DNA from 2 places in the Pseudomonas sp. BN414 genome. Region 2 is predicted to be linked to the other one. Evidence: riboswitches for the same ligand, from Rfam matches in the RefSeq annotation. Region 2 holds a riboswitch; the other holds the start of a gene.
The links. A riboswitch is a leader RNA that binds a small molecule or an ion and turns the genes downstream of it on or off. The one in region 2 is predicted to bind cobalamin.
Positions count from the first base shown of each region.

Region 1: linked by a shared signal. The riboswitch ahead of btuB (TonB-dependent vitamin B12 receptor) and the one ahead of cobW (cobalamin biosynthesis protein CobW) in region 2 are both predicted to bind cobalamin.

Region 1 is NZ_SSOL01000025.1:5,792-9,191, forward strand. Features, by position in the region: gene E8E95_RS02475 (DEAD/DEAH box helicase family protein) at 1-1,318, shown strand, start outside; cobalamin riboswitch at 1,599-1,813, shown strand; gene btuB (TonB-dependent vitamin B12 receptor) at 1,881-3,400, shown strand, end outside.
Region 2 is NZ_SSOL01000070.1:95,206-98,605, forward strand. Features, by position in the region: gene E8E95_RS17740 (cobalamin biosynthesis protein) at 1-111, opposite strand, end outside; gene E8E95_RS17745 (CbtA family protein) at 188-892, opposite strand; gene E8E95_RS17750 (CbtB-domain containing protein) at 904-1,089, opposite strand; cobalamin riboswitch at 1,192-1,409, opposite strand; cobalamin riboswitch at 1,468-1,667, shown strand; gene cobW (cobalamin biosynthesis protein CobW) at 1,759-2,817, shown strand; gene cobN (cobaltochelatase subunit CobN) at 2,933-3,400, shown strand, end outside.

The DNA of each region.
Region 1 (3,400 bases), on a different contig from region 2:
GGTGCGCTCCAAAGCCAAGTTCTGGCAGATGGTCGGGCGCGGCACCCGGCTGTGCAAGAACCTCTACGGGCCGGGAGCGGAACCGGAGAACCACAAGCAGGATTTCTACATCTTCGATTTCTGCCAGAACCTGGAGTTCTTCAGCCAGAACCCCGAGCCCACGGAGGGCTCGTTGACCGAACCGCTGGGCCAGCGTTTGTTCAAGACGCGCCTGGAGCTGCTCTCTGCTCTGGATCGTCAGCGTGCCGGGGGCGATGTGCGCGAACCCCATGGCGGTTACTCGGCGGTGTTCAGCAATGAGCAACTGCGTGAGGACACTGCCGCGATGTTGCAGGAGCGGGTAGCGGGCATGTCGCTGGATAACTTCCTGGTGCGCCCGAAGCGCCGTTGGGTGGAGCGCTTCGCCCGGATGGATGCCTGGCAAGCCCTGGATGACGCCAGTCTGCGCGACTTGAGTGAGCACATTTCCGGACTTCCCAGCACACTGCCGGACGAGGATGAGGAGGCCAAGCGCTTCGACCTGTTGTTGTTGCGCCTTCAGTTCTGCGTGCTGAATGCCGAGCCGGGCTTTGCCCGTCTGAGTGAAAAGGTCCGAGAGATTGCCGGAGCGTTGCTGGAGCAGACCAGCATTCCGGCCATCGCCGAGCAGGTGTTATTGATCGAAGCGGTAGCCGGCGAGGAGTGGTGGCAGGACGTCACTGTCTCAATGCTGGAGCAGGCCCGGCGCAAGCTGCGCGCTCTGATCAAGCTGCTGGAGAAGCGCAAGGGGACGGTGGTGTACAGCAACTTCGAGGATGAGCTGGGGGATATCAGCGAGACGGTCATGCCGTCGATGACCACCCCGGCCAGCTTCGAGCGCTTCCGTGAGAAGGCCCGCGCGTTTCTGCGTGCCCATGAGGATCATTTGTCCTTGCGCAAGCTGCGGCGTAATCAGCCGCTGACGGCGATGGACCTGGAGGCCCTGGAGCAGATGCTGGTGGAGAGCGGTGGCGGTGCCGGCGAAATCCACCGCGCCAAGGAGCAGGCCCATGGTCTGGGGCTGTTCGTGCGCTCGCTGGTGGGGCTGGACCGGGAAGCTGCGGTCGAAGCCTTGTCTGGCTTCATCGGCGGCAGGACCCTGAGCGGCAACCAACTGGAGTTTGCCAATCTGGTGATCCAGCACCTGACGGAGTTTGGCGTGATGGAGGCCAGCCGGTTGTACGAGTCCCCCTTTACCGACCTGACTCCCGCCGGGCCGGATGGCCTGTTCAGTTCGGAACAGGTGGATGAGTTGGTGGCCGCGTTGGGGCGGGTCAGGTCGTCGGCGATGGTGGCATAGCGGGTGAATCACGCATTGCCGCTCCACCATCGATGTCATGGGGTAGCGGAGCAAGTGGACGTGAACAGTGACTTCCACCCTACACGCTGCGCGTCCCGCCCTTGCGGGTGATGTCAAGCGCGAATGAAGGGGACAACGTAGCGTGGATCACGCTTTACCGATCCACCACCAGCGCTCGCCGGCAACACCGCTGGTGGAAGTGAAAAGCGACTTCCACCCTAGGAGTTCGATTCGCTGGGAACGCCGCCATCCGATTTGACGCTACCCCGCGCACCCTCTAACCTTCGCCGCTGCCTCAGGTGCCCCTTGGCTTGTGCTAAAGGGGTGAAACAGGGAAGCCGGTACATTCCTTCGAAGAATCCGGCGCTGCCCCCGCAACGGTAGGCGAGTAGAACGCCGCAATCGGCCACTGTGCCCCAGGCATGGGAAGGCGCGGCACGGGAGCTTCGGCTCCACTCGCAAGCCCGGAGACCGGCCTGTCGCAAACAGGGCATCGGAGTCATCCGCATGCAGTTCCCTTTATAGATGTCGCGCGGGTGGCACGACGGAGATCCCTATCTTGATTCGCAAGCCTTTCATCAGGCCGGCGGCGCTTGCGCTGCTCGGCAGTTCCTCTATTTCTCCCTTGCTGGTCGCAGCGCCCCTGACGCTGGACGAGCAGGTGGTCACCGCGACCCGTAGCGAGCGGCCGGTGCGGGCCAGCCTGGCCGCCAGCACGGTCATTGACCGCGAAGAGATCGAACGCAGCCAGGCGCGCTCGGTGCCTGAGCTTCTGCAGAAAGTGCCGGGGGTGACCCTCAGCAACAACGGTGGACCGGGCAAGAACACCACCGTTTTCCTGCGCGGCAGCGAGTCCGACCACGTCCTGGTGTTGATCGATGGCATCAAGGTGGGTTCGGTGAGCGCCGGCATCACGGCCTTCCAGGACCTGCCGGTTGAGCTGATCGAACGCATCGAAGTGGTTCGCGGCCCGCGCTCCAGCCTCTATGGCTCGGAAGCCATCGGCGGCGTCATTCAGATATTCACCCGCAAGGGCGGAAAGGGTGGTGCCAAGCCCTGGTTCTCCGCTGGTTACGGCACCCATGACAGCTATGAAGGCAGCGCCGGCGTTTCAGGTGGTGACGACAAGGGCTGGTACAACCTCGGCGTCAGCAGCCAGGACACCGACGGCATCAATTCACGCCGGCAGGGCAGCGACTACTACGAGCCCGATGCGGACGGCTACCGCAATCTTTCCGGCAGCTTGCGCGCGGGCTATCGCTTCGAGAACGGCCTGGAACTCGATGGCACGTTGATGCGCGCAAAGGCCCACAACGACTACGACGATATCGACCAGTTCGGCTATTTCCACCCCCTCGGCGGGCACAACGCCAATGCCGACAACCGCCAGGAGTTGCTGGGCGGCCGCGCGCGTTTCAGCCCTGCGGAAATCTGGGACGTGACCCTGCAGGCGGGGCGTAGCGAAGACAAGACCACCAGCGAAACCGACGGCGTCTTCGACGCGCGTTTCAATTCCAAGCGCGACAGTGCTTCCTGGCTCAACGACCTGACCCTGGCCGAGGGGCACGTGCTGACCCTGGGCTACGACTGGCAGCGCGACCGGATCAGCAGTTCCACCGCCTTCGACAAGGACTCGCGCCTGAACAAGGGCTGGTTCGCCCAGTACCTGGGCGAGTACGGTCGCCAGGACTGGCAGCTCAGCCTGCGTCGTGACGACAACGAACAATTCGGTACCCACGACACCGGCAATGCCGCCTGGGGCTACGCGCTGACCGACGCGGTGCGCTTCAGCCTGAGCTACGGCACCGCCTTCAAGGCGCCCAGCTTCAACGAGCTTTACTACCCCGGCTACGGCAATCCCGACCTGGACGCGGAAACCTCGGAAAGCTTCGAGGCCGGCCTTGCCGGTCAGCATGATTGGGGTCGCTGGTCCATCAATGCCTATCGCACCCATGTGGACGACCTGATCGCCTACGACTCCAGCCTTGGCCTTTACGGCGGCCCCAACAACATCGGCAAGGCACGCATCGACGGCCTGGAGCTGGTAGTGGGTAGCCAGTGGCTGGGGTGGGACTGGAACGC
Region 2 (3,400 bases):
AACCAGCTCATCAAGCGAGACGTCGGCCTCGGCAAGGCATTGCAGCAACAGGGCCCGCAACTCATCCGCCGCGCAGCCACGTCGGCAACCCAGTCCGGCAACCAGTTTCATGGGACGCATCATCGTAGGAGCGAGCTTGCTCGCGAACCGGGAGTTCCTTCGCGAGCAAGCTCGCTCCTACAGGCAGTCATGCTTGGGAGTGACGCTGGTACAGCCAGGCTGCGGCCCAGCCGAGCACCATCCAGAACGCGGCATTGGTGATCAGCGAAGCCACGATGAACTCGTGCCCCAGCGCTTCCGGCGCCAGGCTGGAGTGCACTTCGGGTTGTGGCGCGCCAATTACATGCGGAATCACCAGAACGACGATGCCGACCACACGCAGCGCCCAGTGATGGCCAAAGGCGATCAGGGCGAGACCCGCGGCAGTGGAGGCAGCGGTGCCGATCCACCAGGTCTGGCGGTGCGCCAGGTCGGCGGCTGCGGTACCGGGCAGTTCCGGTGGCAGGCCGAGTGACGGTGCGAGGGCAAAGGTGGCGAAACCGCCCAGGCCCCAGAGCAGGCCCTGCCAGGAACGGCTCGGGCCGCGCAAGCTGAACAGCCCGGCGAGGATCAGAGCGAAGCCAACGGCCACCACCAGGTTGCTGCCACCGGTGGACAGGGTCCGCTGCCAGCCATCTTCCGGGGCCCAGGCCTCGTCACTGTGTTCATGGGTGTGCGCGACAGCCACGCCGCCATGCTCATGGTCGTGCTCCACCTGTGCGGCAGGTTCGGCGCTTTCGTAGGTTTCCGCCTGGAGAATCAGCGGGGTTACCCAAAGGCTCTGCAGCAGGGTCAGCACCAGGGCGGCGATCAGGCCGGCGAAACCGGCGGTCTGGGCGATGCGCTTGATCATCCGGAAATCACTCAATGGCAGGGGAAAGCGGCACTGTGGCGGGTGTCGTGCGCGGCGTTGTGCACGGCTTCGACATGCGAGAAACCGGCGAAATACACCAGGGACAGGCCGACCAGGATAGTGCCAATAGCCAATACGAGGCGCTGGGCCAGGGTCGAGGAGGAAGCGGCGGAATGGGACAGGGTGCGGCTGGACATGGAGGTTCCCTCTGCATTGATAACGATACCGGCAGAGGAACGCGCGCGAGGGAAGCGGGCGCAGGCGCACCCAGATTTCCGGCTTGCGCCCGCCCACCGCGGGTTGCCAAAACGTGATCAGGCCGGTCTCCGGGCTCGCGACGCCTGCCAGGGGCAGGATGGGCATGCCTTCCCATGCCGTGTCGGCACAGTGGCGTACTTAACCCTACGATCGCTTACCGTTGCGGGGGCAGCGTCGGACTAGTCCTAAAAAGGACGCACCGACTTCCCGTTTCACCTCGCGTACGGCGACGCGAGGCACCTGAAAAAACCGTGCTAGGACATCACGAGTCCGATCAAGCGTCAACTGTCACGATTGACCGCCTCCCGCCTGCTGCGTAGCCTTCGCCCTTTCGAGGTTCTCCGGTCGATGCGCCGGAGCTAAGAGGGAACGTGGTCAAGGCCACGGCTGCCCCCGCAACTGTGAACAGCTGATGTCTTATCCACAGCCACTGCCCCACCCGGGGCGGGAAGGCGGAAAGACGGCGCGCCGCGCCAGGCTGTGAGCCAGGAGACCTGCCTCGACGAAATTTCAGACAACCGGGCGGGGTGATCCGGTGGCGAATTCGTTGCGCGGGGCGAGTCCCGCTGCGTTCGTCATGCCCGCCGACCGACCACGCAGAGGCGCGCATGAAAACCCTGGCCAAGCTCCCCGTCACCATCGTTACCGGCTTTCTCGGCGCCGGTAAGACCACCCTCCTGCGCCACATGCTGGACAACGCGGAAGGTCGCCGTATCGCGGTGATCGTCAACGAGTTCGGCGAGCTGGGCATCGACGGCGAAATCCTCAAGCAGTGCTCAATCGGATGCACCGAGGAAGAGGCCGTGGGCCGCGTCTTCGAGTTGGCCAACGGCTGCCTCTGCTGCACCGTGCAGGAAGAATTCTTCCCGGTGATGCGTGAGCTGGTGGCCCGTCGTGGTGACCTCGACCAGATCCTCATCGAAACCTCCGGCCTGGCGCTGCCCAAGCCGCTGGTCCAGGCCTTCCAGTGGCCGGAAATCCGCAATGCCTGCACCGTCGACGCCGTGATCACCGTGGTCGACAGTCCAGCCGTGGCCGCCGGCACCTTCGCCGCGCACCCCGAGCAGGTAGACGAGCAGCGCAAGCAGGACCCGAACCTCGACCACGAATCCCCCCTGCATGAGCTGTTCGAAGACCAGCTCGCCAGCGCCGACCTGGTGGTGCTGAACAAGGCCGACCTGCTCAGCCCGGAAGCCCTCGCCGCAGTACGCGCCGAAGTGGCCGAGGAACTGCCGCCGGCAGTGAAGATCGTCGAAGCCAGCTCCGGCAAAATCCCGCTCGATGTCCTGTTGGGGCTGAACGCCGAGGCCGAATTGCACATCGACAGCCGCCCCACTCACCACGACCACGAAGGTCATGAAGACCACGACCACGACCACGACGAGTTCGACTCCTTCCATGTCGACCTTCCGGAAGTCGAAGAAGCCGCGCTGATCGCCGCCCTCGGCCAGCTTGTGGAGCGCCATGCCGTCCTGCGAATCAAAGGTTTCGCCGCCATCCCCGGCAAACCCATGCGCCTGCTGGTCCAGGGCGTCGGCAAGCGCTTCGACAAGCACTTCGACCGTAAATGGCTGACCGACGAACCCCGTGGCACCCGCCTGGTGGTGATCGGTCAGGAGCTGGACCAGGCGGTGATCGTCAACGAACTGCGTACGGAGCTGGCATGAAACGCGTTCAACTCCCCTCTCCCTCCGGGAGAGGGGCCGGGGGTGAGGGCAACCTCCGCGCGCTGGGACTTCCCCTCACCCCAACCCTCTCCCAAAGGGAGAGGGGGTAAGAGCCATGCACCTCCTCCGCACCCAGCCCGGCGGCTTCGTCCCCGACGACGGCATCGCCCACCTGGCCCAGACGCCCGCCGAACTAGTGATCCTCTGCAGCGGCGATTCGCATCTGGCGCTACTGGCCGAAGCCGCCCGCGAATTGCCCGAGGACTACCCGAGCCTGCGCCTGGCCAACCCCATGCAGCTGCAGAATCACGCCTCGGTGGACCTCTACGTCGACGAGGTGCTGCAGCACGCCAAGGTCATCCTCATCTCGGTGCATGGCGGTGTGGGTTATTGGCGCTACGGCATCGAGCAGCTGGTGGCACTGGCCGAGCGCGGCGCGAAGCTGATCCTGGTGCCCGGCGACGACCGTCCCGATCCGGAGCTGGCCAGCCTGTGCACGGTTTCGGCCGAAGATGCCGAACGTCTTTGGCAGTACCTGCGCCAAGGCGGACTGGACAATGCGCGCCAGCTGTTCGGTTGCGTG